3 regions of the Burkholderia sp. AW49-1 genome follow, and region 3 is predicted to be linked to each of the others. Evidence: riboswitches for the same ligand, from Rfam matches in the RefSeq annotation. Region 3 holds a riboswitch; each other region holds the start of a gene.
What was found. Region 3 has a riboswitch for cobalamin ahead of ACV22W_RS00050 (TonB-dependent receptor domain-containing protein). Riboswitches for the same ligand answer to the same signal wherever they lie in the genome.
Positions count from the first base shown of each region.

Region 1 (9,803 bases), on a different contig from region 3:
TTTCGTCGCGCATCACGCGGGGGCCGTGAGGTTCGTTGCCGTCGCATCGGGTTTGCGCACGTCGTACAGCGTGACGGGCAACGGCTGCCGCCACGTGTCGAAGCGGCCGAGCGGCTCGGCGTGCGCGAGCGACACGCGCGTGAGCGTGCCGCCGTGCGTCTCGCGCCACGCGGCGAGCGCGAGCTCGCCTTGCAGCGTGACCGCGTTCGCGACGAGCCGGCCGCCGGGCTTCAGCGCCGACCAGCACGCGTCGAGCACGCCGGGCGCGGTCGCGCCGCCGCCGATGAAGATCGCGTCGGGCGCAGCGAGCCCCGCGAGCGCAGCGGGCGCGCGCCCCGCGACGAGTTGCAGCCCCGGCACGCCGAGCGCGTCGCGGTTGTGCTCGATGAAGCGCTGGCGCTCCGCATGCGACTCGATCGCGATCGCCTGGCACGACGGATGCGCGCGCATCCATTCGATGCCGATCGAGCCGCTGCCCGCGCCGACGTCCCACAGCAATTCGCCGGGCGCGGGCGCGAGGCGTCCGAGCGTCAGCGCGCGCATGTCGCGCTTGGTGAGCTGGCCGTCGTGGCGGTACGCGTCGTCGGGCAGGCCGGGCGTGAGTGCGCGGCGAGGCGCATCGGGGCCGGCCTGGCAGTCGAGCGCGATCAGATTGAGCGCGGCGGTTTCGTCGATGTTCCAGTCTTGCGCGAGACCGTCGATGCGCCGCTCGAGCGGCCCGCCGAGGTGTTCGAACACGCTGATGCGCGTCGGACCGAAGCCGCGCGCGGCGAGTTCGGCGGCGACCGTGGCAGGCGTGTGGCCGTCGGCGCTCAGCACGAACAGGCGCCGGCCCGGCAGCAGGTGGCGCGCGAGCGTCGCGAGCGGCCGGCCGACGAGCGACACCGCGCCGACGTCCTGCAATGCCCAGCCGAGCCGCGCGGCCGCCAGCGACAGCGACGACGGCGCGGGCAGCACGCGCCATTCGTCGGGGGATAGTTCGCGCGCGAGTGTCGCGCCGACGCCGAACAGCATCGGGTCGCCGCTCGCCAGCACGCAGACGGGCGAACCGCGTCGCGCGAGCAGGCCCGACAGGTCGAATGGCGACGGCCACGCGGCGCGCTCGGCCCGCAGCCGCGCGGGCAGCATGTCGAGGTGCCGCTTCGCGCCGACGACCCACGACGCCTCGAGCAGCGCGCGCCGTGCGCTGCGCCCGAGCCCCGCGTAGCCGTCGTCGCCGATGCCCACTACCGTCAGCCACGCCGTCATGCACCCTTCCCCATCGTCCGGTTCCATCGAGTCGCCGTACGGCGCCGGTATGGCGCCGATGCGGCCGCCCGCATTGCGAAAGTCGGCATGGTACCGTGTTCCACCGCGCGTTTCATCTGCCGGGCCGCCGACGCCGGGCCGCATTTCGCTTCGGCCACGATGCTCGCTCGGCGGTCGCGAAGCGCGGGGGAAATCGGGTATGCTACGGCCGTTCGTTCGCCGGTGCCCTTCGGGGCCGAAGAGGGAACACAGGGCGCGCCGCGCGCCGCTGTGGCTGCCCCCGCAACTGTAGACAGCGAGCCGATCTCCCCCTCATGCCACTGGTTTCACCGGGAAGGCCGGGAGCCGGCGCCGACCTGTCAGCCAGGAGACCTGCCGGCATGAAAGTGCGTGCGTGCCAGTCGGCGTCGGGCGGGGTGTACCGATGCGTTGGCCGCGGCGCGACACTGTCCCGGTATCCCGTTGAGTTCCGCCCCCGATTCCATTCCTGCATCGACCGTCGTGCGCCCGTCGGCTTGCCCGGGGCTCGTGCGCGTCGTCGCGGCCGCCGACGGCGGGCTGTGCCGGATCAAGCTGCCGGGCGGCCGGCTCGACGCTCGGCAGGCGCGTGCGATCGCCGCCGCTGCGCGCGCTTACGGCTCCGGCGCGATTGATGCGACCAATCGCGCAAATCTCCAGTTGCGCGGCATCCGCGACGGCGCGGCCGATACGCTGGCCAACGCATTGCTCGATGCTGGCCTGGGCCCGCGCGCCGGCGATGCTGCCGACGACCGGGCCGCGCTCGCCGCGAGCGACGACGTCCGCAACCTGATGCTCAGCCCGCTCGCGGGGCGCGATCCCGACGCACTGCTCGACAGCCGCGCGCTCGCGCTGCCGTTGCTCGACATGCTGACGCACGAGCCGCGTCGCGGCGAGGTGTCGCCGAAATTCTCGATCCAGCTCGACGGCGGCGAATCGGTCGCGGCGCTCGATCATCCGCACGACATCTGGCTCGCCGCGTGGCGTCGCGGCGACGGGGCGGTCCGCATCGCCGCGGGCCTGGCCGGCTGCCCGCCGGTCGCGCCCGGTGATCCGCCCGCCTGGTTCGACGTCGCGCCGGAGCAGACCGTCGCGCTCGTTCGCGCACTGCTGCTCGCGTTCCTCGATCTCGCGCCGGCCGACATCACGCGGATGCGCGCGTTGCTCGCAACCGGCGGCGCATGCGCGTTGCGCGAGCGCGCGCAGCATTACGCGCCCTTCCCGCTCGAAGCCGATCCGGCACTGGCCGGCTGGCGGCGCAAGCAATCGGACGCCGCGCTGCGTGTCGGTGCACGGCCGTCGCGCGATGCGGATCGCTGCAGTGTCGGCGCGCAGTTCGTGCTCGGCCGGCTCGACGCAACGCAACTGGAACGGCTTGCGGCACTTGCCGACGCGCAAGGCGACGGCACGCTGTCGATGACCCCGTGGCAAGGCGTGTTCGTGCACGGCGTGCGGCACGAACGCACGCCGGCCTTGCTCGACGCGCTCGCGTCGCTCGGCCTCGTGTGCACGATGTCCGACCCGCTGGCGGCGCTGGTCGCGTGCACCGGCAGCGCGGGCTGCGCGAAGTCGCGCGCCGATACGAAACACGATGCGCTCGCGCTGGCCGCGCGCGTCGGCCATCCGGTCGACGTGCACCTGACCGGCTGCGAGCGTCACTGCGCGCTGCCGCACCCCGCGACGTCCACCCTCGTCGCGGTCGCGCCCGGACGCTACGACCTTTACCGGCGCGACGCCGCCGCGGGCCTCGGCGCCCCGCTCGCGCGCCATCTGACGATTGACCAGGCCGCGGACCGACTGACGGGCGCGCGGCACAGCCAGGACACCACCGATGCTTGACTACATTCGCGACGGGCAGGAAATCTACCGCCAGTCGTTCGCGACGATCCGCGCCGAGGCCGACCTGTCGAAGATTCCGCCCGATCTCGAGAAGCTCGCGGTGCGCGTGATCCACGCCTGCGGGATGGTCGATGTCGCCTACGACCTGCGCTTCTCGACCGGCGCCGGCACGGCGGGCCGCGCGGCGCTCGCGGCCGGCGCGCCGATCCTGTGCGACGCGCGGATGGTTGCCGAAGGCATCACGCGCGCGCGGCTGCCGGCCGGCAATCGCGTGATCTGCACGCTCGGCGAACCGGAAGTACCCGACCTTGCGCGGCATCTCGGCAACACGCGCTCGGCCGCGGCGCTCGAACTGTGGCGCCCGCATCTGGCCGGCAGCGTCGTCGTGATCGGCAATGCGCCGACCGCGCTGTTCCACCTGCTCGACATGATCGACGCCGGCGCGCCGCGCCCCGCTTTGATCCTCGGCTTTCCGGTCGGCTTCATCGGCGCGGCCGAATCCAAGGCGGCGCTCGACGCCGACAGCCGCGGCGTGCCGTACGTCGCGCTGCTCGGCCGGCGCGGCGGCAGCGCGATGGCCGCGGCCGCCGTCAACGCACTCGCGACGGAGGCAGAATGACGGCCCCGCGCGGACGCCTGTTCGGGGTCGGCGTCGGCCCCGGCGACCCTGAACTGATGACGATCAAGGCGCTGCGCGTGCTGCAGGCCGCGCCGGTGGTCGCGTATTTCGTCGCGAAGGGCAAGAAGGGCAATGCCTACGGAATCGTCGAGGCGCACCTGCTCGATGCGCAGACGCAATTGCCGCTCGTCTATCCGGTGACGACCGAGGCGCTGCCGCCGCCGCTCTGCTACGAGAACGTGATCGCCGATTTCTACGACACGGCCGCCGAGATCGTCGCATCGCATCTCGACGCCGGGCGCGACGTCGCGGTGATCTGCGAAGGCGATCCGTTCTTCTACGGGTCGTACATGTACCTGCACGATCGCCTCGCGCCGCGCTACGACACCGAGGTGATCCCGGGCGTGTGCGCGATGCTCGGCGGCACGGCCGTGCTCGGCCAGCCGCTCGTCTATCGCAACCAGAGCCTGTCGGTGCTGTCCGGCGTGCTGCCGGAGGACGAATTGCGCACGCGGCTCGCGCAGGCCGACGCGGCCGTCGTGATGAAGCTCGGCCGCAACTTCGACAAGGTGCGGCGCGTACTCGACGAACTGGGGCTCGCGAAACGCGCGCTGTACGTCGAGCGCGCGACGATGGCGGCGCAGCGCATCGTGCCGCTCGACGAAGTCGATCCGATGGCGTCGCCGTACTTCTCGCTGCTCGTCGTGCCGGGGGAAAAATGGCAAGGATGACGACTCCGCCCGCGATCGTGATTCTCGGCGCGGGCGCACTCGATACCGCGCGGCGTATCCAGGCGCGTTATCCGGGCGCCGTCGTGCACGGGCTCGCGTCGCGCGTCGAGGCCGACGTGCCGTTCGACGAGCTCGGCGCGCACCTGCGCGAGCTTTACGCGCGCGGCCTGCCGATCGTCGCGCTGTGCGCGGCCGGCATCGTGATCCGTTGCGTCGCGCCGGCGCTCGCCGACAAGGGTGTCGAGCCGCCGGTGCTCGCGGTCGCGGAAGACGGTTCGGCCGTCGTGCCGCTGCTCGGCGGGCTGACCGGCGTCAACCTGATCGCGCGCGAAATCGCCGAATGCCTCGGCGTCGCGCCCGCGATCACGACGAGCGGCGAGCTGCGCTTCGGCGCGTGCGTGCTCAACCCGCCCGACGGCTATGCGCTCGCCGATCTCCAGCAAGGCAAGCGTTTCGTGTCCGACCTGCTCGCGGGTGCGGCCACGCGCGTCGACGGCGCGGCGCCGTGGCTCGACGACGTCGCGCTGCCGCGCGACGATGCGGCCGCGCATGCGATCCGCGTGACGCCCGATGCGTGGCGCGGATCGCGCGACGAACTCGTGATCCATCCGCGCAGCGTGGTGGTCGCCATCGAGGCGCGCGGCGTGCGGGCCGATGCGTCGCCATCGCTTGCCGAGCGCATCGACGCGCTGCTCGATACGCACGGTCTCGCGCGGCTGGCGCTCGCCGCACTCGTCGCCCCGGCGTCGTTGCTCGGCGATGCGCGGGTCGAGGCGGCGGCACGGACGCTGGGCGTGCCGCTGCGCTGCGCCGATGTCGAACGCGACGAAGATGCCGATGCGGCTGCCCTGCTGGGTTCGACGTTGCGTGTGGCGCACACACTGCGCGCAAGGTCCGACGGTCTCGCGTGCGCGGTTGCGACGCAACCCGTCGATCCCGCGACGCTCGGCCGTGCACGCGGCCGCCTGACGGTGCTCGGCCTCGGCCCGGGCGATGCGGCATGGCTCACGCCCGCCGCGCGCACCGCGCTCGCGCAAGCCACCGACATCCTCGGCTATACGACCTACGTGACGATGGCCGGCCCGTTCCGCGCGGATCAGCGCGTCCACGGCACGGACAATCGCGAGGAAATGCAGCGCGCGCGCCATGCGTTCGAACTGGCGGCCGAAGGCCGGCGCGTCACGGTCGTCTCGTCGGGTGACCCGGGTGTCTTCGCGATGGCCGCGGCCGTGCTCGAAGCGCTCGACGAAGCGCGCGATCCGCGATGGGCCGCGGTCGAACTGCGCGTCGAACCCGGCGTATCGGCATCGCTCGCGACCGCCGCGCAGGCCGGCGCGCCGCTCGGCCACGATTTCTGCGCGATCTCGCTGTCGGACAACCTGAAGCCGTGGGACGTGATCGAGACGCGCCTGCGGCACGCGGCGCAAGCCGATCTCGTGATGGCGTTCTACAACCCGATCTCGCGTGCACGGCCGTGGCAGCTCGACCGTGCGCTCGATGCGGTGCGCGCGCACCGCGCGGCCGATACGGTCGTCGTGCTCGGCCGCGATATCGGCCGGCCCGGCGCGACGCTCACGACGACGACGCTCGGCGCGCTGCGCAGCGATCAGGTGGACATGCGCACGATGGTGATCGTCGGTTCGTCGACGACGCGGCGTTTCGCGATCGGCGACGGGCGTGAGTGGGTCTACACGCCGCGCTGGTATCGTTGAGCGTCGCTGCGCAACGCGCAGTTGACCATCCGCGCGAGACCGGGCGGAAAAATCGCCCGCTTCGCGTTTCGATATGCGATCGAATCGGCAAGATCGTTACGTATCGAGAATCGAATAACGAAAAGAACACCTAAGTATTCACGATTCGGCGCGAATCCTCCAAGATGAGCACGCCGCCGGCCGGGCATACCCGATCGCCCGCCCGGCGGCGATACGCGGGCCAGCGTATCCCTCTTCCACTTGGAGAACACAATGAACAACAACGTGTTGCCGCGATTCAACCCGCGCGCGCTCGCCGCGGGCTGCCTGCTCGCCATGGCGAGCGTGTCCCACGGCGCCGGCGTCTATGCGCCCTTCGTCGACGTGACGCTCTACCCGACGCCGCTCGTCGACCGGATCGGCGTCCAGCAAGGCATCCAGCAGTTCACGCTCGCGTTCGTGGTCGCGGGCAGCGGCTGCGCGCCGTCCTGGGGCGGCGTGCAGCCGATCGGCAACGGCGCGAGCGGCGACCTGCTCACGTCGCTGTCGACGTCGATCGCGAGCTATCGCGCGAAAGGCGGCGAGATTGCCGTCTCGTTCGGCGGCGCGAACGGCACGCCGCTGATGCAGGCATGCTCGAGCGTCCCCGCGCTGAAGACGGCCTATCAGACCGTGATCGACACCTACGGCCTCACGCACGTCGATTTCGACATCGAGGGCGCATCGCAGCAGGACAGCGCCGCCGTCGCCCGCAACTTCCAGGCCGTCGCGCAACTGCAGTCCGACTACGCGGCGAAAGGCAAGCCGCTGCACGTCACGCTGACGCTGCCGACGATGCCGACCGGGCTCACGCAGGACGGCGTGAACGTCGTCACCGCGGCCATCGCGAACAAGGTCGCGTTCGACGCGGTGAACTTGATGACGATGGACTACGGCCCCGCGAACATCGACATGGGCGCGGCCGCGATCAGCGCCGCGCAGGCGCTCTATACGCAGCTCGATACGGCGTTCAAGTCGGCGGGCCAGCCGAAAACGGGCGCGCAGCTGTGGCAGATGGTGGGCGTCACGCCGATGATCGGGATGAACGACGTGCAGGGCGAAACCTTCACGCTCGCGAATGCGCAGAGCGTGTTGAATGCGGCGATCGGCAACGGCTACGGTTTCTTCGGCAACTGGTCGGTCGGCCGCGATCAGCCTTGCCCGAACAACGGTGCATATGTGGCGCCGACCTGCTCGGGTATCGCGCAGCAGCCGTACGCGTTCGCATCGATCTTCCGCAGACTCGACGGCAAGTGGGGCGCGGGCGTCACGCAGGATCCGAACTACGGCGGCGGCTCGAACGGCGGAACGCCGCAACCCGGCGCGCCCTGGTCGGCCGGCCAGGTCTATACGGCCGGCGCGACGGTGACCTACCAGGGCACGACGTACCAGGCGCAATGGTGGACACAGGGCGACGTGCCCGGCCAGGCAGCGGTATGGAAGCCGGTCGGCGGCGGCACGCCCGTGTGGTCGGCAACGACCGCGTACCAGGGCGGCACGTGCGTCACGTACCAGGGCGCGAAATACTGCGCGAAATGGTGGACGCAGGGCGACAACCCGAGCGCGGGCGGCGTGTGGGTGAAGTCGTGAAGGCGCGGCGCACCGGCGCGTGACGCGCCACGGCCGTTCCCGGATGCCGCCCGGCATCGCGGCGAACGGCCGCCGAGGCAGCCCTCCGCCCTGCTTCGCGCTTCTTGCTAGCCACGCCCCTGCTCGGCCAGCAGCCGCGCCTTGGCGTCGACCAGCAGCGCCGCATGCGTGTCGCGCTGCTGGCGGATCCGCTCGGTCGGCCCGACGACCGACAGCCCGTACCAGTCGCCGTCGAGCGTCAGCGCGACCGCGATCGCCGACAGCTCGGGCGCGCTCTCGCCGAGGTTCTCGGCCCAGCCGAGTTCGCGAAACCGCGCGGTTTGCGCGACGAGCGCCGGCAGGTCGGCCACCGTCGCGTCGGTGAAGCGTTCGAACGACAACTGCGCGCCGAGCGCCTGCTGTGCGTCGCTCGCGAGCGACGCGAAGATCGCCTTGCCGATCGAGTTCGCATGCAGCGGCCGCAGCTCGCCCGGCTGGCGCGTGTAGCGGATCGCCTGCTCGGATTCGACGACGTCGAGATACGTGACCGACGCGCCCTGGATCTTGCCGAGTACGGCCGTCTCGTGGCTCGCGTCGCGCAGCGCGACGAGATGCGGATGCACGATGTCGACGACGGGATCGGTCGCGTCGATCGCGGCGGCGATCGTCTGCAGGCGCCGCGTGGGATAGTAGCCGCCGCGCTTGCGCACCTCGTACAGATAGCCGCGGCTCACGAGCGTGCGCGCCATCGCCAGGCAGCTCGACGCGGGCACGTTGAGCAGGCGCGCGAGTTCGGTGAGCGGCAGCGGCCGCCGTTCGGCGGCGAACAGCTCGAACAGGTCGAGCGTGCGGGCAACGAGTTTGACGTCCATGACGAGCGCTTGATTCGGAACGGGAAACCGCGCGCCGGGCGGGCCGCCGCGCGTCAGTACGACTTCGGCAGCCCGAGCACCTTCTCCGCGATGTAGCACAGGATCAGTTGCGGACTCACGGGCGCGAGCCTCGGAATCATACACTCGCGCAGATAGCGCTCGACGTGGTATTCCTTCGCATAGCCCATCCCGCCGTGCGTCGCGATCGCCGTCTGGCACGCCTGGAACGCGGCTTCCGCGCCGAGGTACTTCGCAGCGTTCGCCTCCGCGCCGCACGGCTGCCCCGCGTCGTAGCGCGTCGCGGCCTTCATCACCATCAGCCACGCGGCTTCGAGCTGCATCCAGGCCTGCGCGAGCGGATGCTGGATCGACTGGTTCTGCCCGATCGGCCGGCCGAATACGACGCGTTCGCACGCATACTGCGTCGCGCGCCGCAGCGCGGCCTGCCCGAGGCCGATCGCCTCGGCGGCGATCAGGATCCGCTCGGGGTTCAGCCCGTGCAGCAGGTAGCGGAAGCCGTCGCCCTCGTTGCCGATCAGGTCGTCGCGCGGCACGCGCAGGTCGTCGATGAACAGCAGGTTCGAATCGACCGCCTTGCGGCCCATTTTCTCGATCTCGCGCACCTCGACGCGCGAACGGTCGAGGTCGGTGTAGAACAGGCTCAAGCCATCGGTCGGCTTCGCGACCCGGTCGAGCGGCGTCGTGCGCGCGATGATCAGCATCTTGTTCGCGACCTGCGCGGTCGAGATCCAGATCTTGCGGCCGCTCAGCACGTAGTGGTCGCCGTCGCGACGCGCCTGCGTAGTGAGGTGCGTCGTGTCGAGGCCGGCATCGGGCTCGGTCACCGCGAAGCAGGCCTTGTCGCGGCCGGCGATCAGCGGCGGCAGGAAGCGCGCTTTCTGCGCATCGTTGCCGAACACCTGTACCGGGTTCAGCCCGAAGATGTTCATGTGGACGGCCGATGCGCCCGACAGGCCCGCGCCCGACGCGCTGATCGTGCGCATCATCAGCGCGGCCTCGGTCATCCCGAGCCCGGCGCCGCCGTGGGCCGGGTCCATCGCGATGCCGAGCCAGCCGGCCTCGGCGAGCGCCGCGTGAAAGTCGGACGGAAACCCGCCCGCGCGGTCGCGTTCCAGCCAGTAGTCGTCGCCGAAGCGTTCGCAGATTTTCTCGATCG
Region 1 is NZ_JBSAXF010000005.1:280,990-290,792, reverse strand. Features, by position in the region: gene ACV22W_RS11405 (cobalt-precorrin-5B (C(1))-methyltransferase) at 1-13, opposite strand, end outside; gene cbiE (precorrin-6y C5,15-methyltransferase (decarboxylating) subunit CbiE) at 13-1,248, opposite strand; cobalamin riboswitch at 1,452-1,642, shown strand; gene cobG (precorrin-3B synthase) at 1,750-3,105, shown strand; gene ACV22W_RS11390 (precorrin-8X methylmutase) at 3,098-3,724, shown strand; gene ACV22W_RS11385 (precorrin-2 C(20)-methyltransferase) at 3,721-4,455, shown strand; gene cobJ (precorrin-3B C(17)-methyltransferase) at 4,452-6,167, shown strand; gene ACV22W_RS11375 (chitinase) at 6,420-7,775, shown strand; gene ACV22W_RS11370 (IclR family transcriptional regulator) at 7,883-8,626, opposite strand; gene ACV22W_RS11365 (acyl-CoA dehydrogenase family protein) at 8,680-9,803, opposite strand, start outside.
Region 1: another riboswitch for cobalamin. It lies ahead of cobG (precorrin-3B synthase); the one in region 3 lies ahead of ACV22W_RS00050 (TonB-dependent receptor domain-containing protein).

Region 2 (9,803 bases), on a different contig from region 3:
CGAAGCGGTCGAGCAGTTGCGGTCGCAGTTCGCCTTCTTCGGGATTCATCGTGCCGATCAGCACGAAGCGCGCGTCGTGCGCATGCGACACGCCATCGCGCTCGACCACGTTCACGCCGCTCGCGGCGACGTCGAGCAGCGTATCGACGAGCCCGTCGGCAAGCAGGTTCACCTCGTCGACGTACAGCACGCCGTGATGCGCGCGTGCGAGCAGGCCCGGCCGGAAGCGCACGCCGTTTTCGGCGAGCGCATGGGCGAGATCGAGCGTGCCCGTGACCTGTTCGTCGCTCGCCGACAGCGGCAGCGTGACGAATGCCCCTTCGGGCAGCAGTTCGGCGAGCGCGCGTGCGGCGGTCGATTTCGCGGTGCCGCGCGGCCCGCTGACGAGCACGCCGCCGAGCGACGGGTCGATCGCCGCGAGCAGCAGCGCCTGCTGCAGCGGTTGCTGCGCGACCAGCGCCGCGAACGGAAATATCGCGCGGGCGCGATGCGTCGTCGAATCGGTCATCGCCGTCCTCCTTCCTGACATTGTTCGCTGTCGAGCCAGACCGCTTCGATCCGCTCGCGATAATCGCCCGGCTCCTGCCACAGCCCGCGCTGCATCGCTTCGACGAAGCGTTCGCAGATGCCGTGCAGCGCCTTCGGGTTGTGGCGTTCGAGGAACGCGCGCGTGTCGTCGTCAAACAGGTACGCGTCGGCGACGAGCGCGTACTGGTGGTCCGACAGCACGCGCGCGGTCGCGTCATAGCCGTACAGGTAATCGACGGTCGCGGCCATTTCGGCCGCGCCCTTGTAGCCGTGGCGCTTCACGCCGTCGAGCCATTTCGGATTGACGACGCGCGAACGGATCACGCGCGCGATTTCCTCGCGCAGCGTGCGCATCTTCGGCGCGACCGGGTTCGCATGGTCGCCGTGGTAGATGCTCGGCTGCTGCCCCGACAAGTGCCGCACGGCTGCCGTCATCCCGCCCTGGAACTGGTAGTAGTCGTTCGAATCGAGGATGTCGTGTTCGCGGCTGTCCTGATTCTGCACGACGACGTCGATCGTCGCGAGCCGTTCGCCGAACACGTCGGGCGCCGCGTCGCCTGCGCTGTTCTGCGCGTACGCATGGCCGCCCCACCGGCGGTACGCATCGGCGAGATCGGCGTCGGCCTGCCAGCGGCGCTGGTCGATCAGATCCTGCAGGCCCGCGCCGTAGCTGCCCGGCCGCGCGCCGAACACGCGCCAGCCGGCACGCCGCCGCGCTTCGTCCGGCGCCACGCCCTGTTCGATCCATTTCGCGCGTTCGCGCTCGACGCGCGCGCGGATCGGGTTCAGTGCCTCGGGCTCGTCGAGCGCGGCAACGGCCTGCACGGCCGCGTCGAACAGGTGCATCAGGTTCGGGAACGCGTCGCGGAAGAAGCCCGACACGCGCAGCGTCACGTCGATGCGCGGCCGGTCGAAGATCTCGATCGGCAGGATCTCGAAATCGGTCACGCGATGGCTGCCGTGCGCCCATTTCGGCCGCACGCCGAGGAGCGCGAACGCCTGCGCGATGTCGTCGCCGCCGGTGCGCATCGTGGCCGTCCCCCAGACCGACAGGCCGATCGCGCGCGGATAGTCGCCGTGATCCTGCAGATGGCGTTCGATCAGCTGCTGCGCGGACTTCAGCCCGAGCGTCCACGCGGCCTGCGTCGGCACCGCGCGCGTATCGACCGAATAGAAGTTGCGGCCCGTCGGCAGCACGTCGGGCCTGCCGCGCGACGGCGAGCCGCTCGGCCCCGGCGGCACGAAGCGGCCGTCGAGGCCGCGCAGCAGCTGGCGCAGTTCCTCGCCGCCGCATGCGTCGAGGGCGGGCAGCAGCGTCGAGCGCACGCGCTCGAGCACGGCGAGCGTGCTCGGCCAGTCGCCGGGCGGCGTGGGGGCGGCATCGGCGCCGGTCTTGCCGGAAACAGCCGCGCACAGCCCGTCGAGCCAATGCTGCGCGAGCCGTTCGAGCCGCTCGCGCGTGTCGCCGGCATGGCGCCACGGCGACGCGTCGAGCGCTTGCAGAACGGCCGGCCGCGGGCCCGTCCACGGCGCGGCCCAGTCGGCCGCGAGCGGATCGAAATCGTCGCCGAGCGCGAGATCGCGCGCGAGCGCGCCGATCAGCCCCGCGCGTTCGCCCTTGCCGTCACCGACCGGAAAACGCGCGAGCGCGAGCAGCGTGTCGCGTCGCTGACGGTCGGCGGGCGACACGCCGAACACGTGCAGCCCGTCGCGAATCTGCGCTTCCTTCAGTTCGCACAGCCACGCGTCGACGCGCGTCAGCAGCGCATCCTCGTCGCCCGCATCGCGCGGCGGCGAAACGCTCAGTTCGTCGTGCAGACGGTGTTCGGCGATCGTCGCGAGAATCGTCTTGCGCAGCAGCTTCGCGCGCCGCGCATCGACCATCAGCGCCTCGTAGTATTCGTCGACCTGCCGTTCGAGATCCTGCAGCGGGCCGTAGTTTTCCGCGCGCGTAAGCGGCGGCATCAGGTGATCGACGATCACCGCCTGCGCGCGGCGCTTCGCCTGGCTGCCCTCGCCCGGATCGTTGACGATGAACGGATACAGATGCGGCAGCGGCCCGAGCGTCAGGTCGGGCCAGCACGCGTCGGACAGCGCGACGCTCTTGCCCGGCAGCCATTCGAGGTTGCCGTGCTTGCCGAGGTGGATGACCGCGTCGATGCCGAACGCATCGCGCAGCCAGAAATAGAACGCGAGATACGCGTGCGGCGGCACGAGATCCGCATCGTGGTAGCTCGCATAGTCGTTCTCGCCGCGCGAGCGCGACGGCTGGATGCCGACGAACACGTTGCCCGCGCGCCAGCCGGCGATCGTGAAGCGCCCCTGACGCAGCGTCGGGTCCGCTTCGGGCAGGCCCCAGCGCGCGTTCAGCGCGTCGCGCACCGCGGCCGGCAGCCGCGCGAAATGCGCGACGTAATCGGCCAGCGCGAAGCTCTGGAACGCGGGGCGCAAGGCGCGCACGGCCGGGTCGTTGGTCACGCCTTCGGTGAGTCGCGCGATCAGCGCGTCGCCATCGGCCGGCAGGTCGGCCACGGCATAGCCCGCATCGCGCAGCGCCGCCAGCACGCGCAGTGCGGACGCCGGCGTGTCGAGCCCGACGCCATTGCCGATCCGCCCTTCGCTTTGCGGATAGTTCGCGAGGATCAGCGCGATGCGCTTGTCGGCGTTGTCGAGCGTGCGCAGCCGGCACCAGCCGCGCGCGAGCGCCGCGACGAACGCGACGCGTTCGGCGTCCGGCTGGTAGCGCACGACGTCGACTTCGGTGTGCGGACAACGATACGCCAGCCCCTTGAAGCTCACCGCGCGCGTGACGATGCGCCCGTCGACCTCGGGCAACGCGATGTGCATCGCGATGTCGCGCGCATGCAGCCCCTGGTTGTCGGCCACCCACGCGTCGCGGTTGCCGCCGGACAGGATCACCTGCAGCACCGGCGCATCGCCGGCGAGCACGTCGGGCTCGGGGCTGTCGATCGCGCCGGCCGCGAAGGCGGTGGTGTTCAGCACGAGCGCGACGCCGTGCGTGTCGCACAGCTGCGTGACGACCTCGCGGCTCACCGCATCCTTCAATGACGTGACCGCGATCGGCAGCGGATTGAGCCCCTCGCGCACGAGCGCATCGGCCAGCGCGTCGAACACGGCGGTGTTCGCGGCCTGCCAGTGCGCGCGATAGAACAGGATCGCGACGACGGGCGCGCCGGGCGTCCAGCGCGCACGCCAGTCGTCGACGCTCGCCGGGTCGCGCGCCGGGTGATACAGCGCGGCGGCCGGCAGCGGGCGCGGCAGCTCGGGTTCGTCACCGAAACCGAGCGTATGGAACGCGATGCTGCGCAGCAACGCTTCGGCGTTGTGCATGCCGCCTTCGCGCAGATACCGCCACCACATCCGGCACAGCTCGGGCGCGACCGTGCTCTTCGCGACGAGGTTCGGGTCTTCCTGCAGGTCGCCCGAGAACATCGCGAGCTGCTGCTTCCGTTTCGACGCGAGCGACACGGCCTGCTCGATCCCGTACGGCCAGTATGCTTCGCCGCCCAGATGATCGATCACGACCGTCTTCGCGTGGCGCAGCACGTCGTCGACATAGAAATCGACCGACGCCGGCTGCCGCAGGAACGTGACGTTCGCGAGCCGCACGCTCGGAAAGCCGGCGGGCAGTTTCGGCACGACGCTGGCCAGCAGCGACAGCGTCGTGTCGGCCGAGCTCAGGATCACGATGTCGGCCGGCTGCTGGTCGATCCGCACGACGCCCTGCGTATCGTCGACGAAGCCGCCCGGCGTGGTGCGCAGCAGATGCATCGCGCGTTACGCCTGTTGCAGGTCGGCCGCGCATGCGGCGTCGAACGCGCGCTGCAGCGCGGCCGCGTCGAGATCCTCGCCGATCAGCACGAAGCGGCTCGCCCGCGTTTCGCCGTCCTGCCAGCGACGGTCGAAGTAGCTGTCGAAGCGGCGGCCGACGCCCTGGATCACGAGCCGCATCGGCGCATCGGGCAGCGCGGCGAAGCCTTTCGCGCGGTAGATCGTGTGCGTCTCGACGACACGCTGCAGCGCGGCGATCGTCGCCTCGCGCGTGCCCGCATCGCCCGACACCACCACCGAATCGAAATCGTCGTGATGGTGGTCGTGATCGCCGTCGTCGGCCGAGCCGTGATGGTCGTGCCGCAGGTGGATCGTTTCCTCCGACGCCGATTCGAGTCCAAGCAGCATCGCGACGTCCAGTTCGCCACGCGTCGCGCGAACGATCTTCACCTGCGGCGGGATTTCCTCGCGGATCGCGGCCTCGACCTCGGCGAACCGCGCGTCGGCGACGAGGTCGGCCTTGTTCACGATCACGAGGTCGGCGGACGACAGCTGATCGGCGAACAGTTCGTGCAGCGGCGATTCGTGGTCGAGGTTCGGATCGGCGCGGCGCTGCGCGTCGACGGCCTGCGGGTTCTCGGCGAACTGGCCGCTCGCGGCGGCCGGACCGTCGACCACGGTCACGACCGCGTCGACCGTGAAGCTGTTGCGGATCGTCGGCCAGTTGAAGGCCTGCACGAGCGGCTTGGGCAGCGCGAGGCCCGACGTCTCGATCAGCACGTGATCGATGTCGGCGCGGCGCTCGACGAGCGCTTCCATCACCGGATAGAACTCCTCCTGCACGGTGCAGCACAGGCAGCCGTTCGCGAGTTCGTACAGCTGGCCCGACGCTTCGCCCTGCGCGCTGTCAGCGTCCTCGCAGCCGATGCCGCAGCCCTTGAGGATTTCGCCGTCGATGCCGAGCTCGCCGAATTCATTGACGATCACCGCGATGCGGCGGCCTTCGGCGTGCTGCAGGATGTGGCGCATCAGCGTGGTCTTGCCGCTGCCGAGAAAGCCCGTGACGATCGTGACGGGAAGCTTGCGTAAGGTCATGGTGGATCCTGTGTCGAAAAGGGAGTCAGGCCGAGAGCGTCACGTCGATCTCGTCGTAGCGTTTGAGGCGGTAGATCGCGGCCGACACGATCCAGCACGCAAGGAACAGGCCGATCACGACGTAGCCGAGCATCCCGAAATGCGATGCGACCATCGTCGAGAAATCCCACACGGGCCCCTCCAGCGACAGTTTATCCGCGAGCAGCGCGAGCACCTCGATGCCGCCGATCAGCGCGGCGACCAGCACCGACACGAACGTGATCGTCATGTTGTAGTAGATCTTGCGGATCGGCCGCACGTACGCCCAGCGGTACGCGCCCATCATCAGGATGCCGTCGGTCGTGTCGACGAGCGTCATGCCCGCGGTGAACAGCACCGGCAGCACCATCACCGACCAGAACGACAGGCCGCCCTGCACCTGCGTGGCCGAAATGCCGAACAGCGCGATTTCGGTCGCGGTGTCGAAGCCGAAGCCGAACAGGAAACCGACCGGATACAGGTGCCAGCTGCGCGACACGAGGCGGAACAGCGGCCGGAACAGGCGGGCCAGCACGCCGCGCTGGTTCATCAGCATGTCGAGGTCGGCGTCGACGATCGTCTCGCCGCGGCGGGCCGCGCGAAACGTCCGGTAGACGGAGATCAGGATCAGCAGGTTGGCGGCCGCGAGCACCAGCAGGAAGAACGCCGACACGCTCGTGCTGATCACGCCGCCCCAGGTCTTCATGCTCTCGAAACGCGCGAGCGACGCCGCGGTCAGCGCGACCGCGACCGACATCACGATCACCACCGTCGAATGGCCGAGCGAGAAGAACAGGCCCGCGCCGAGCGGGCTGCGGCCCTCCTGCATCAGCTTGCGCGTGACGTTGTCGATCGCGGCGATATGGTCGGCGTCGACCGCGTGGCGCAGCCCGAACACGTAGGCGAGCAGCGCGGTACCCAGCAGCACGGGCTGGTCGCGAAACGCGACGAAGGCCCAGATCCACGCGCCGACGTTGAAGGCGACGAGCAATGAATAGATCGCGACGATTTTGCCGCGCAGCCCGGATGAGCTGTCGTTGAACAGGCGGAAGAACGAGTCGAGCATGATGCTCCTTTGCGAACGGTCGACATGATGAATGCCAACACGGCCGTCGTCGGCCCCGCCTGCGCCGCCGGCCGTTCTTCGCCCCGGCCCGCGCGCGTGCTGCGGCTGACGGATCGGCAAAGGAAGCGGGCAACGTTCGGGCGTCGGGCGTGCTGCGGCCGTGGACGATGCGCCGCCTCCCCGCGGCGCTGAACCCCACGTTCTGGCCGGTATCCGGGCTGACGAACACGCCGCTTCGCCTTCCCGGATGCGCGGCATCCAGTGGCGGTCGTCCGCATGCGGCAGGCATGCGGCGAAGCGGCGCTGCATCGCGCTGGGCGCGATGCGTTCGCTTACCGTTGCGGGGGCAGCACAGGTTGGCTCGGCTGCGGCGCAGCCAGGCTCCCTGTTTCCCGTTTAACTGCGCGCGCCGGAGGAGCACGCGCGAGCACCAAAACGCGTGCGAGTGTAGGCGGCGGTGCGGGGAGCGTCAAGGCGGAACGGGCCGCCGCGGCGCGTTCGGCACGGCCACTGCATCGTGCCGGGGGCGCTCGCGGCGCCCGCGGGGCGGGTTCGCGCGGGCCGATCGCTGTGCTATCGTATGCGCCGCGTTCGGTGCTCGCATGCGCATTCCGCGCACGCAGTTAAACGGGAAACAGGAGGCGGAAGTCCGCCCGGCCTGTGCTGTCCCCGCAACGGTACGCCGCCCGCGCGCCGCGGTTCCCCCCGCACGCGCCCAGGCCGCCCGCGATGCCACTGCCCTTCAGCGGGCGGGAAGGCTGCGGCCTGGCAAGCGGCCAGCCCGGATACCGGCCGACGCAAGGGGCGAGCCCGCTGCTCGCCGAACGCCCGATCCGCGGGGGACGGATGGGGTGCGCTTCCCGCCCGCGTTCGCGCGGGCTTCGCCCGATCCATCATGCCTTGCCTGTCCGCCGGCCGCCGATGTGCCGTTCGCCGTCCCCTTTCCACTGCCACGACACGGTGTGCGCCGTGCCGCGTCCGATGAGCCGCGCGTGGCTCGTCGGCGCCGGCCCCGGCGACGCCGATCTGCTGACGCTGAAGGCCGTGCGCGCGATCGCCGCGGCCGACGTGCTGCTCGTCGACGACCTCGTGAACCCCGACGTATTGCGCCATGCACGCGCCGACGCGCGCATCGAGCACGTCGGCAAGCGCGGCGGCCATGCGTCGACGCCGCAGGAGGCGATCGTCGCCGCGATGCTCGCGCACCTGCGCGCGGGCCGCAGCGTCGCGCGGCTCAAGGGCGGCGATCCGTTCGTATTCGGCCGGGGCGGCGAGGAGCTGCTCGCGCTCGGCGCGGCGGGTTTCCCGGTCGAGGTCGTGAACGGCATCACGGCCGGTATCGCGGCCCCGTCCGCGCTCGGCATTCCGGTCACGCATCGCGGCGACGCGCAGGGCGTGATCTTCGTCACGGGCCACGGCGCGGGTGCCGACGAGCCCGACTGGCGCGCGCTGGCCGCGACGCGCATGACGATCGTGATCTACATGGGCATACGCCGGCTCGACGCGATCGTGGCCGCGCTGCGCGACGGCGGCGTGCCCGGCGACATGCCGTGCGCGGCGATCGAGAACGCGACGCGTGACGGGCAGCGGCACGTGCTCGCGACGCTCGACGCCGTCGTCGAACGTGTGGGTGCGACCGGTATCGGTTCGCCCGCGATCGTCGTGATCGGCCGCGTCGCGGCGCTTGCCGACGATCCCGCCGTGCGCGCGGCGCTCGGCGGCCGCGCATGATGCGCGTCGCGCTCGGCGTCGGGTTTCGCGCGGACGTGACGGCCGCGCAACTCGATGCTGCGATCCGCGCGGCGCTGAAGCACTACCCTGATGCCGAGCCGGCCGTCGTCGCGACACTCGTCGACAAGGCGCGCGCGCGGCCGCTGCGCATGCTGTGCGCACGCCGCGGCTGGCCGCTCGTCGCGTTCGACGCGGCGCAGCTCGCGCAGTGCCCCGGACCGGCATTGAGCGGCCCGTCGGCGGCCGCGCTCGCGCGTTTCGGCGTCGCGGGCGTGGCCGAGCCGTGCGCGCGGCTCGCGGCGCCGCGTGGCCGGCTGCTCGGCCCCAAATCCATCTTGGGCGGCGTGACGGTCGCGCTCGCCGGCCCGCTCTGAACCCTTTGTTTCGCTTTCGACAGGACGATTCCCGATGAAGACCGATGCCGAATCCCATCAGCGGATGACCGAACGCCGCCGCGCCGGCCATGAAAAGAAGCAGGCCGCCGCCACCCAGGAAAAGGGCCTGCTGATCGTCAACACCGGCAACGGCAAGGGCAAGAGCACGGCCGCGTTCGGCATGGCCGTGCGCGTGCTCGGCCACGGCATGCGGCTCGGCGTCGTGCAGTTCATCAAGGGCGCGCTGCACACGTCCGAGCGCGACTTCCTCGGCGCGGTCGCGCAATGCGACTTCGTGACGATGGGCGACGGCTATACGTGGAACACGCAGAACCGCGACGCCGATATCGCGACCGCGCGCAAGGGCTGGGACGAGGCGCGCCGGATGATCGAAAGTGGCGATTACCGGATGGTGATCCTCGACGAGCTGAACACCGTGCTGAAGTACGAATATCTGCCGCTCGACGAAGTGCTCGCGACGCTCGTCGGGCGGCCGGATTCGGTGCACGTCGTCGTCACGGGCCGGCATGCGCCCGATGCACTGATCGATGCGGCCGACCTCGTCACCGAAATGCGGCTCGTCAAGCATCCGTACAAGGAGCAAGGCGTGAAGGCGCAGCCCGGCGTGGAGTTCTGAGCGATGCCGGCCTGCCCCGCGCTGTTCGTCAGCGCGCCCGCGTCTGGCCAGGGCAAGACGTCGGTGACGGCCGGCCTTGCGCGGCTGCACCGGCGGCTCGGCCGGCGCGTGCGCGTGTTCAAGACCGGGCCGGATTTTCTCGATCCGATGTTGCTCGAACGCGCGAGCGGCTTCCCCGTGCATGCGCTCGACCTCGGCATGGTCGGGGAAACCGGCTGCCGTGCGCTGCTCGCCGATGCCGCGCGCGACGCGGACCTGATCCTGATCGAAGGCGTGATGGGATTGTTCGACGGCACGCCGAGCAGCGCCGATCTCGCGGTCGCGTTCGGCGTGCCGGTCGTCGCGGTGATCGCCGCGAAGTCGATGGCGCAGACGTTCGCGGCGATCGCGTTCGGGCTCGCGCGGTTCCGCCCCGAGGTGCCGTTTCACGGTGTGCTGGCGAACCGCGTCGGGTCGCCGCGGCACGCGGAACTGCTGCGGCAGGCGTTACCCGACGACTTGCGCTGGCTCGGCCACGTGCCGGCCGATGCGGGCATCGCGCTGCCGGAGCGGCATCTCGGCC
Region 2 is NZ_JBSAXF010000005.1:265,857-275,659, reverse strand. Features, by position in the region: gene ACV22W_RS11325 (ATP-binding protein) at 1-508, opposite strand, end outside; gene cobN (cobaltochelatase subunit CobN) at 505-4,320, opposite strand; gene cobW (cobalamin biosynthesis protein CobW) at 4,327-5,415, opposite strand; gene ACV22W_RS11310 (HoxN/HupN/NixA family nickel/cobalt transporter) at 5,441-6,499, opposite strand; cobalamin riboswitch at 6,687-6,949, opposite strand; cobalamin riboswitch at 7,074-7,310, shown strand; gene cobA (uroporphyrinogen-III C-methyltransferase) at 7,421-8,230, shown strand; gene ACV22W_RS11300 (cobalamin biosynthesis protein) at 8,227-8,604, shown strand; gene cobO (cob(I)yrinic acid a,c-diamide adenosyltransferase) at 8,639-9,241, shown strand; gene ACV22W_RS11290 (cobyrinate a,c-diamide synthase) at 9,245-9,803, shown strand, end outside.
Region 2: another riboswitch for cobalamin. It lies ahead of cobA (uroporphyrinogen-III C-methyltransferase); the one in region 3 lies ahead of ACV22W_RS00050 (TonB-dependent receptor domain-containing protein).

Region 3 (9,803 bases):
GTACGGTGCGACGGCTTTTTCTCGGGGTTTGTGCGGATGGCGATTCGCCTTCGCGCATGCCGGTCGTGACGTTCGCGCGGGATCGATTGCCTGATCCGGCGTCGTTGTCTTAAGATCGGCGTCAGACCATCCCTCCGCCTCCGGCGCCGAATGAAAACGACCACACGCCTGCGCGTCGCCATCATCGCTTCGGCTTTCGCCGTCTATCACATATTCATGCACGTCCAGTGGGTCGCCAGCGGTTGCATCGCGTTCCTCGGCAGCCGGCATTGCAGCTTCGAGAACAGTGCGAATTTCGAAGGAATGATGGACCTCGACCTGCTGCTGACCTGCGCGTGGGTCGCGGGCGCGATGATGGGATGGTTCGCCGTCGCCCGCGCGCCGAGGAAACCCGGTTAGCCGAGCGAGCGCCACGCAGCCGCCTATTGCGTGCGCACCGGCGCCGGCCGATCGTGCAGGAACGCGAGCGACAGCGCCGCGAGACCGCAGCTCGCGATGAGCATCAGCAACGCGCCCTTGCCGGCGTGCACCATCACCCACCCGCCGACCGACGGAAAGCCGAACGTGCCGATGAAATACGACGCGACGAACCACGTCAGCACGCCGTGCCGTTGCGTATCCGCGCAATCGTTGAGCGCCTGCGCCTGGATGACCGGATACATCAGCCCGTAGCCGGCGCCGAGCAGCACGGCCGCGACGGCCTGTAGCGATGCATGCTGGGCGGCGCCGAACATGGCGAGCGCACCGAGCATCATCATTATGAGCAATCCCTTGGTCGCCGTTTCGGGGCGCGCCATCCTGACCCATTTCCCGAGCAGCCAGCGCGCACTCAGCACCGTCATCGTGTAAAGGCTGAAGAATGTGCCGGCGCGCGCCTGCGTGCCTTGCATGAACGACATCTGGAACGTCATCAGGCCGGAGAACACGCAGGTGCCGAGCGCGATCATCGCGATCGGCGCGGCCGCGCGCGTGCGCGAGATGGCCCGGAGTTCGCGCACCCATCGGCCACCGGATGCCGTGGCGGGCGGGTGCGGACACAGGCGACCGAACGCTTCGAACATCAGCGACGCGACCGCACACAGCGCGCCGACCGCATAAAGCGTGTCGTCGATCGACCAGTGGAGCATGCGCATCGCATACGAGGCGAACGCCGGGGACGCGCCGATCCCCGTCATCTGGAAAGTCGCCGAGCGGAAGAACCACACGTTCCGGGCGGCGCCGCTGGTCCGCTCGGCCAGCGACATCGGCGCGGCCAGGTGAAACGCGCCCCAGCCGAAGCCGACCAGGAAGCCGGACGGCAAATCGGCGGCCGGTGCGCGCCCGACGAGCGCGAAACCGGCGATACCGGCGCCGATGCACAGCGACGACAGCGCGGCGATCCGCGCGGCGCCGATCTGCCGCGAGAACCAGCCGACCACCGCCAGGCCGGCGAAGGTGCCGAGGGTCGCGGCGGCCAGTGCGGCTCCGGTATCGAGATCGCTGCCGCCGATCGCGCGAAAACGCATCGACAGCAGGAAGGTTGCGCCGTAGCCGCCCGCGGTGAGCAGGGTGCCGACGAGAAAGAGCAACGCAGTTTGAACGCGCATGACAGCCATCCGGGGCGGCAGAGACGGTCAGAAATCGTCGATTGCGAGACAGTATGGACCAGGACCGATGCGGGATGCCCGCATTTGCGATGACGTGATCGCGCCATCGGCTCTTGTCGGACGTGGCTCGAACATGGTCCACCGGACGCGCCGTCTCGGGCGGTGCGGCCTGCGCCCGGAGGCGCCGCACGACGACAACGCATTCGTCCGATCAGCGTCGTCGCACGACGCCGCCGGCGGCGCTTACCTCGCTCGTTCGCGTGTCTCGCGCGGCCTTTGCTTTCCCCTGTGCGCTGCACTAGATTCGAAACATTACGTGCCACCGAACGCGCGAGGTGAAGCCATGACGCCTTGGGAGATTCAGGGAACCGAACTAATGAACTGCAATTGCTCATACGGTTGCCCCTGCCAGTTCAATTCGTTGCCGACGCACGGCAACTGCGAAGCGATGGGTGCGATTTCGATCGAAAGCGGCCACTACGGCGACGTGGTGCTCGATGGCGTCCGGATCGCGGTCGTGTTCCAGTGGCCGGGGCCGATTCACGAAGGCCACGGCCGGTGCCAGCCGATCGTCGACGAGCGCGCGAGTCCGGCGCAGTGCGAGGCCGTACTGAAGATCATGACCGGTCAGGACACCGATCCGTTCGCGACGATGTTCTCCGTGTTCGCGTCGACGCTCGAGCACGCATACGATCCGATCTTCGCGAAGATCGATTTCGACGTCGATGTCGATGCGCGGCGCGGCCGGATCGGCGTCGAGGGCGTGTTCGACATCGTCGGCGAACCGATCCGCAATCCGGTGACGGGCGCCGAGCATCGCGTGCGGATCGACCTGCCGCACGGCTTCGAATACGAGCTGGCCGAGATCGGTTCGGGCACCGGCCGGTCGCGCGGGCACATCGAGCTGAATCTCGAGCGGAGCTACGCGCAGTTCGCGCGGCTGCACCTGAACAACCACGGGCTGATCCGGCATCGCGTCGCGGCATGATCCCCGTCGGCGATTTTCTCGGACGCGAGCGCGTCGTCACGCTGCTCGGCCTGACCGCGCTCGTCGGCGCGTGCTGGGTCTACCTGTGGACGGGCGCGGGCACCGGCATGTCGGCGCTGGACATGACGGCGGTGGCGTTGTTTCCGCATCGGCTGGCCGGCGACATGGGGGGCATGGATCCGTCGCTGGCGACCGTGGTCCTGATGTGGTGGGTGATGATGATCGCGATGATGACGCCCGGCGCGGCGCCGCTCGTGCTGTTGTACCGGCGCGTGCTGCGGCATCGCGGTGCGCAAGGCGCCGGGGCGGCCTTGACGTCGGCGTTCCTGCTGGCCGGCTACCTGACCGCGTGGTTGGCGTTCTCGGTCGCCGCCGCCGTGCTGCAGATGCTGCTGCAGCCTGCCGGCCTGATCTCCGGAATGATGCTGTGGTCGAAGAGCGCCGCGCTGTCCGCGATCGTCCTCGCGCTGGCCGGCGCCTATCAATTCTCGCCGCTGAAACAGGCGTGCCTGCGGCAATGCCGGTCGCCGGTCCGGCTTCTCACGACGTACTGGCGCCCGGGAGTCGCGGGCAGCTTCCTGCTCGGCGTGCGGCACGGTGCGTATTGCGTGGGCTGCTGCTGGCTGCTGATGGCGCTGCTGTTCGTCGGCGGCGTGATGAACGTCGTGTGGATCGTCGCGTTGTCGCTGTTCGTGCTCGTCGAAAAGGTGCTGCCGGGCGGCGAGCGGATGGGCCGCGCACTGGGCATCGTCCTGATCGCGTGGGCGGTCGCGACGTTGCTGGTGTAGCGGGCGCGTGCGTCTTTGGCTGAACAACGGAATGTCTCGATGCAAATCCGATGCCTCGCCATTACCGTCCTCGGTGCGATGGCCGTCGTCGCGACGCCGGTGCGTGCGGGCGGGAGCATGTCCGACATGAGCATGGGCGACATGAAGATGTCGGCGCCGGATTCGGCGTTGACCGATGCCGAAGTGGAGCGGATCGATGCCGCGCACGGCATGGTGACGCTGAAGCACGGTGCGCTCGAGAACGTCGGGATGGCGCCGATGACGATGGCGTTCAAGGCTGGCGACCCGGCGATGATCGAGTCGTTGCACGTGGGCGACAAGGTCAGGGTCCGGGTCGAGCGCGTGGCGGGCACGCTGACGATCGTGAAGCTCGTGCAACGGCAGTAGCGATCGCCGGTGCTAACCCGGTCCGTCGCCGGAGTCACCCTCGGCTTTAGAAAAATTCAACTCGACGCCATTGCCGGCCGGATCGGTGAAAAACAGCTGCAGCTGGCGCGTGAGCGGCACGTACGTGCGCGAGTACCGGACCTGCGCGTCGGCCAGGCGCCGCTCCATGTCGGCGGCGTTCTCGCATGAAAACGCCATATGGTCGAACGTGTTGACGACGTGCGCCGGCCGAACTTCGCCGGGCCGCGCTTCCGACAGGTGGAGGATCGCCTGCGCGCCCGCGTAGAGCCAGTAGCCGTTGCTCTGGAACGGCGGTCGATAGCCCGGCTGGAGGCCCACGACGGTCACGTAGAAATCGCGCAGCGTATCGAGCGTGGCGCGATCCGCGCGCAGGTTGTAATGATTGAGTCCGATGACTGGCATGGCAGGTTGTCCGGTTCGTGCAAGGTGCGCCACGCACAGCATCGCGCAACGCGGGGCGTCCTGTCACCCCCGAGTGCCTTTGACCGCCGCGGCCGGCCGCGCGAGCCCGCGCGCCGGCAGCGGCGTCGACATCACGATCGACGTGCGCGTTTCGCCGTACAGGTTGATGCGCTCGATCAGTTGCTCGAGGTGCGCCATGCTGACGGCGACGAACCGCATTACGTAGGAATCCGCGCCGGTCACGTGATGGCACTCGACCACTTCTGGAATCGTCTCCAGCAGCTTCAGGAATTTCGCCTTCGCCGGCTGCGGCACCGTGATGCCGATCAGCGCGCTCACCGGGTAGCCGGCCGCGGCCGGATTGACCCGCGCCGTGTAGCCGTCGATCACGCCGGCCGATTCGAGGCGCTTCACGCGTTCCGTCACCGCCGGCACCGACAGGTGAACCTGGCGCGCCAGCTCCGTGTAGCTGATGCGGCCGTTGGCCTGCAGCAGCGCGAGTATCTTCCAGTCGAGTTCGTCCATCGCGGCGGAGTTTTTAAGGTGAAGGCCTCATTTTTCCTTAAAAACCGTCTTCAGCGGCGACCGGACTTTCCCTACGATGCGGTTCATGTCATTGCATGTCGCGAGGAGCCGGCCATGCTGTTCATCAAGTCCGTCGTGATGGGGTTGTCGATCGCTGTGCCGGTCGGCCCGATCGGCATGCTCTGCATCCAGCGCAGCCTGAGCCGTGGCTTTCACGCCGGGTTCGCGACGGGCATCGGCGCCGCGTGCGCCGATGCGATCTACGGGCTGCTCGGCGCGCTGGGCGTCGCCGGCATCGTCACCGCGTTTCCGATGCTGACCGTCGCGCTGAAAATCGTCGGCGGCGCGTTCCTCGTGTGGCTGGCCTGGTCCATCGCGCGGCAGGCGCCGGCTGCGTCGGCGGCGGTGCAGGACGTGTCGCGCACGACCGTGCTGCGCGATTTCCTGACGACCTTCGGCCTCACGCTGTCGAACCCGATGACGATCCTGTCGTTCGTCGGGATCTTCGCGGCGCTCGGCCCGCTGGCGGGCACGCATGCAGGCACGATGGGGCCGACCGTGGCGTCGATGGTCGCGGGCGTGTTCCTCGGATCCGCGACGTGGTGGCTGTGCCTGAGCAGCGCGACCGCCGCGTTGCGAGCGAAGATGCCGCTGACGTTCATGCACGGGCTGTCGCGCGTGTCGGCCGTGGTGATCGCGGTGTTCGGCGCGACCCAGTTGATCGCGGGCATGCGCGGCGTCGTCTGGTCATGACGCGCGCTGCGGCACCGGCACACCGCGCGCGCGATCAGAACGTGTAGCTGACCTTGCCGAACGCGGTGCGGCCGAGCGTGTTGTAGCCGTACGCGGTCATGTACTGACGGTCGAACAGGTTCGACAGCGTCGCCGACACCGTCAGGTGCGAATTGATCCTGTACGACGCGCGCAGGTTCACGGTCAGGTACGACGGCAGATACGTCGTGTTGGCCGGGTCGTCGAACGTCGTGCCGCCGTAGTTCAGCGACGCACCCGTGCTCAGTGCGTGCAGGTTGAATTCGTCCCACGTATGGTCGACGTTGACGCTGACCGTCTGGCGCGGCCGGCGGTTGAGCCAGCTGTCGTTGGTTTCGTCATGGGGATTCAGGAAACCGACCGCGACGCTCACCGGCGTATAACGGCCGATCGTGCCCTTGTACGACAGGTCGATGCCGCGGATGTGCGAGCGACCGATGTTCATCGGCGAGCGCGTCGCGGGGTTGTAGGCGATCAGGTTGTTGATGCGCGTGTCGTAGATCGCGGCGCTGAACGTGCCGTACGCCGTGTTCGCATCGAGCGCGGCCTCGACCGAATCGCTGCGTTCCGGGTTCAGGTCCGGGTTGCCGTAGCCCGGGTAGTACAGGTCGTTGAACGAGGGCAGGCGGAACGCGTTGCCGTACGACACGCGCGCCGTATAGACCGGCGTGATGGCCCACGACAGCGCGGCGTTGCCGGTGTTCACGGCCTTCCCGGCGATGATCTCGTGCCGCCCCGCGACGAACATCGTCACGCTGCCGAGCGTCGCCGACTGATGCAGCGAGAACGCGGAGTCGTTGCGCGTGGGCACGCCGTCCGGCACGTCGACGGGCAGGAAGGCCTGTTCGCGCGTGAAGTCGTACGCGACCTTCGTCTCGCCCGACAGCGGCAGGCCGAACAGCCGGAAGCCGTGTTCCTGATGGGTCAGCGACGTCGACGAACTGATGCGCTGCGAGTTGATCTGGTCGGTCGGAATGGTCGGGTCGCTCGCGTACAGGAACTGGCGGTCGTTCGCATAACCGAACGACTGGTCGAACTGGGTGTCGGGCGTGATGTCGAGATGGAACGCGATGCCGGTCGTCAGCTGATGATCGAGCTCGCGATTCGCAAAGCCGGCGTTGTCATAGGACAGGTCGGAGCGGTGATACAGCGCGAACGTCGAGATCGACCAGTTGTCGCGCGCGTAGCCGAGTCGCGCATCGAGGTCCTGCGCGTGATACGGATTGCGGCCGTCCTCGTGCCCGTAGGCGAACGGTCGCGTCGCGTCGATGCCGGCCGTGTTGTAGCTGTGCAGGCCGAGCGTGTAGGTGAGGCCGCCGAGCGCGGCGAGCGACCCCGTCGACGGCACGGTGCCCGACGTGCGCACCTGCGTGTCGAAGGTCTTGTTCGAGCCGCCGCCGAACGACACGGTCGTCTGGTTCGGCTGGCCGGCGGCGCGGCGCGTGAACAGTTGCACGACGCCGCCCATCGCGTTCGCGCCGAACGATGCGGCGGCCGGCCCCGAGATCACCTCGACGCGTTCGAACGCGTCGGTCGGCAGGTCGGCCCACGGCGCGATGCCGGTCGTCGGCGAGCCGATCCGGATGCCGTCGATGAACACCGCGACCTGATTGGCGGACGAGCCGCGGATGCTCACGGACGCGGACGAGCCGGGGCCGCCGTTTTGCGAGACGGTCACGCCCGGCAGCGTCGCGAGCGCCTGCGTGATGCTCGGGTCGCTCGGCGACAGCCGATCGAGATCGGCGCGCGTGAGCACCTGCGTCGTCGCATAGCGCTGGTCGAACGATTCGGGCAGGTGCCGCGTGTCGGTCACGCTGATCGTCGGCAGGTCGGCGGCTGCGGCGGGTTGGGGCGGCTGCGGGAGGGCCGTGTCGCCGGCGGCATGGGCGATCGGGGCGAACAGCGCCGTGGCGGCGGACGTGGCGAGAAAGTGGCGAAGATTCATGAGGCAATGAGCGTGATCGTGTTGCAGGTACGGCGAGCGTAAGCGGGTGGCGGTGCGTACCGCCCGGGTTCGTATCGGTCTATCGCGAGACCGGACGGCTTGGGCGGTCGTCGCGCGGATCGAACGACACGGCACGGCACACGCGTGCGGACACGCCGCGCCCATGGCTGGCGCGACGGCACGACGCTTCCGGCGAGGAAGCGGAGGCGGAAAGACTGGACATCTGAAGGGTCCTGAGGTCGGGCCGTCCATGCAACGGGGCGACCGCCAAAGGCGGCGCCTGGCGCTCCGGGACACCCCGCCCGGCGCGGCTGCTTGGACCTCGGGTCGATGGCAGGTCTCCTGGCTCGCGGGTCGCTATTCGCACCGGCCTTCCCGGTTTCCCAGTGGCTTGGAGTAGTGCGGATTCGCCGCTCACAGTTGCGGGGGCAGCCGCAGATTCGAGGCGCTGCCTCTCCTGCGTTCCCTTTTGATCCCGTCTCCGGGAACCATCAGCGCGCAAGCGTAATGGCGAGCGCTCCGGCGCGTCAATCGGCGAAGCGCGCGGGGATGCGAAAAAACGTCAGTGATCGCCGGATTCTTTTCCAGATCCTCGCTTGCGAGACATGAGGACCCCTTTACATCTGATGAAAGGGCGCGTTGGCCGCGCGGCAATCGCGCCGGAAGCGGCTCGGCGCGACGCCCGTCCATCGCACGAACGCCCGCCGGAAAGCTTCTTCGCCCGCGAACCCGAGATGCGCGGCGATCCGCGCGACCGGCCAATCGGACTCGCGCAGGCAGCGCCGCGCGACGTCGGCGAGACACCGCTCGCGCAACGCGTGATAGCCGCTGCCTTCGGCGGCCAGCCGCCGCCGCAACGTCGCCTCGCTGACGCCGAGCCATGTCGCCAGCTCGGCAAGCGCGGGCAGCGCCTGCTCGCGCGCGAGCGCCGCGTCGAGAAAGCCGCGCACCTGCTGCGCCCATGACACGACGGCCGGCGCCGCATCGATCAGACGAAACGGGAAATCGACGAGGAACGCCGTCAGTTCACCCGGCTGGCGGATCACGCGGGCATCGAGCCGCGCAGCGTCGAATGCGAAGCCATAGGTTTTGCGGCCGACGTCAACCGGCGCGTTGAACAGCCCGAGCAGCGGCATCGCGTCGTCGCGGCGCGGATGGCCGAGCCAGACTTCGTCCGGTCGCAGCGGTTGCCCGATCAGCCAGCCGAACAACTGCAGATAGCAGAACAAGCCCGTCAGGTCGACGAGGCACGCGGCCGGGCTGCGCGTGCGGCGCAGCGAATCCATCCGGAACGTCGCGCGCCCGTCGCGCACCGCGAGCGACAGCGCGCCGGCGCGCGGCGTCAGCATCTCGCAGAATTCAGCCGCGCAGCGGATTGCGTCCGCGAGCGTCGCGCAACTGAGCAGGCAGCGGCACATCAGGTCGACTTCCTGCTTGCGCATCGGCGGATGGCCGTTGCCGCGCGCAACCTGCGCCTCGAGCCGCTCGATCGCGTCGCGGTACAGCGCGACGAAGCCGCCGGGCGTCGTCGGTCGTTCAGCCGGCGGTGCGCCGCTGCGCGTCAGCTCGTCCAGCAGGCGGGCGCCGAGGCCCGGCAACATGCGGCCGCGTGCCGGCATTGCGCGCTGTTTCATCTCTCTCCCGATCTGAGCGCTACGACAGGGGCCGGTGAGCGGGCCGGTAGGGGTTCGCCGGCCGTCGCCACGCAAGAATGGTATCGACGCCGGCCGCTTCCGGCCTCGCCGGAACGGCGTAGGCGACCGGCATCGCATTGCGCCACGAACTTCCCGAGACGACTCGCGAATGATCCAGATCGTAGACGAAATCACCCTCGCGCCCGAGCGCATTCCCGACGTGCTGGCGCTGCTGCGCGACCGTTATCTGCCGGGCCACGCGGCGCGCGGACTGACGGCGGCCGGCCGCTGGGTGTCGCCGCCCGTCGCGGTGCCGGGGCAGCCGAGCACGCTGTGGCTGACGTGGCAGGTTGCCGATGCTGCGGCGTACTACCGGATGCGCGCGCTGACCGACGGCGATGTGGTCGCGTTCTGGATGGCCGTCGACGCGCTGTGCGACGCGCGCCGCCGCCATGTGATGACGGACGCCGATGCGCCGCTGCCTGCACTGACGGAGGTCGACCATGCGGCATGACACGGCGCAGATATTCGCTTCGGCGACCGACGATGCCGGCGCGTTCGAACGTGCATTGCGCGGCGCCGCGCATGCGTTGCCCGGCGCGACCCGCGTGGCACTCGCGCGCAATCTGGACGGCTGCTGGAACGCGGGCGACTACACGCTCGACGTGCTGCGCGACGAACGGGCGGCCGACCACGCGCCGGACTTCACCGCGCTGGCCCGCATACCGGCCGTCGCGCGGATCGACGGCGCCGCAT
Region 3 is NZ_JBSAXF010000001.1:671-10,473, forward strand. Features, by position in the region: gene ACV22W_RS00010 (hypothetical protein) at 151-399, shown strand; gene ACV22W_RS00015 (MFS transporter) at 423-1,586, opposite strand; gene ACV22W_RS00020 (DUF1326 domain-containing protein) at 1,930-2,574, shown strand; gene ACV22W_RS00025 (DUF2182 domain-containing protein) at 2,571-3,362, shown strand; gene ACV22W_RS00030 (copper-binding protein) at 3,402-3,749, shown strand; gene ACV22W_RS00035 (VOC family protein) at 3,762-4,172, opposite strand; gene ACV22W_RS00040 (Lrp/AsnC family transcriptional regulator) at 4,236-4,697, opposite strand; gene ACV22W_RS00045 (LysE/ArgO family amino acid transporter) at 4,812-5,450, shown strand; gene ACV22W_RS00050 (TonB-dependent receptor domain-containing protein) at 5,485-7,413, opposite strand; cobalamin riboswitch at 7,729-7,921, opposite strand; gene ACV22W_RS00055 (helix-turn-helix domain-containing protein) at 8,031-9,047, opposite strand; gene ACV22W_RS00060 (hypothetical protein) at 9,217-9,561, shown strand; gene ACV22W_RS00065 (Dabb family protein) at 9,551-9,803, shown strand, end outside.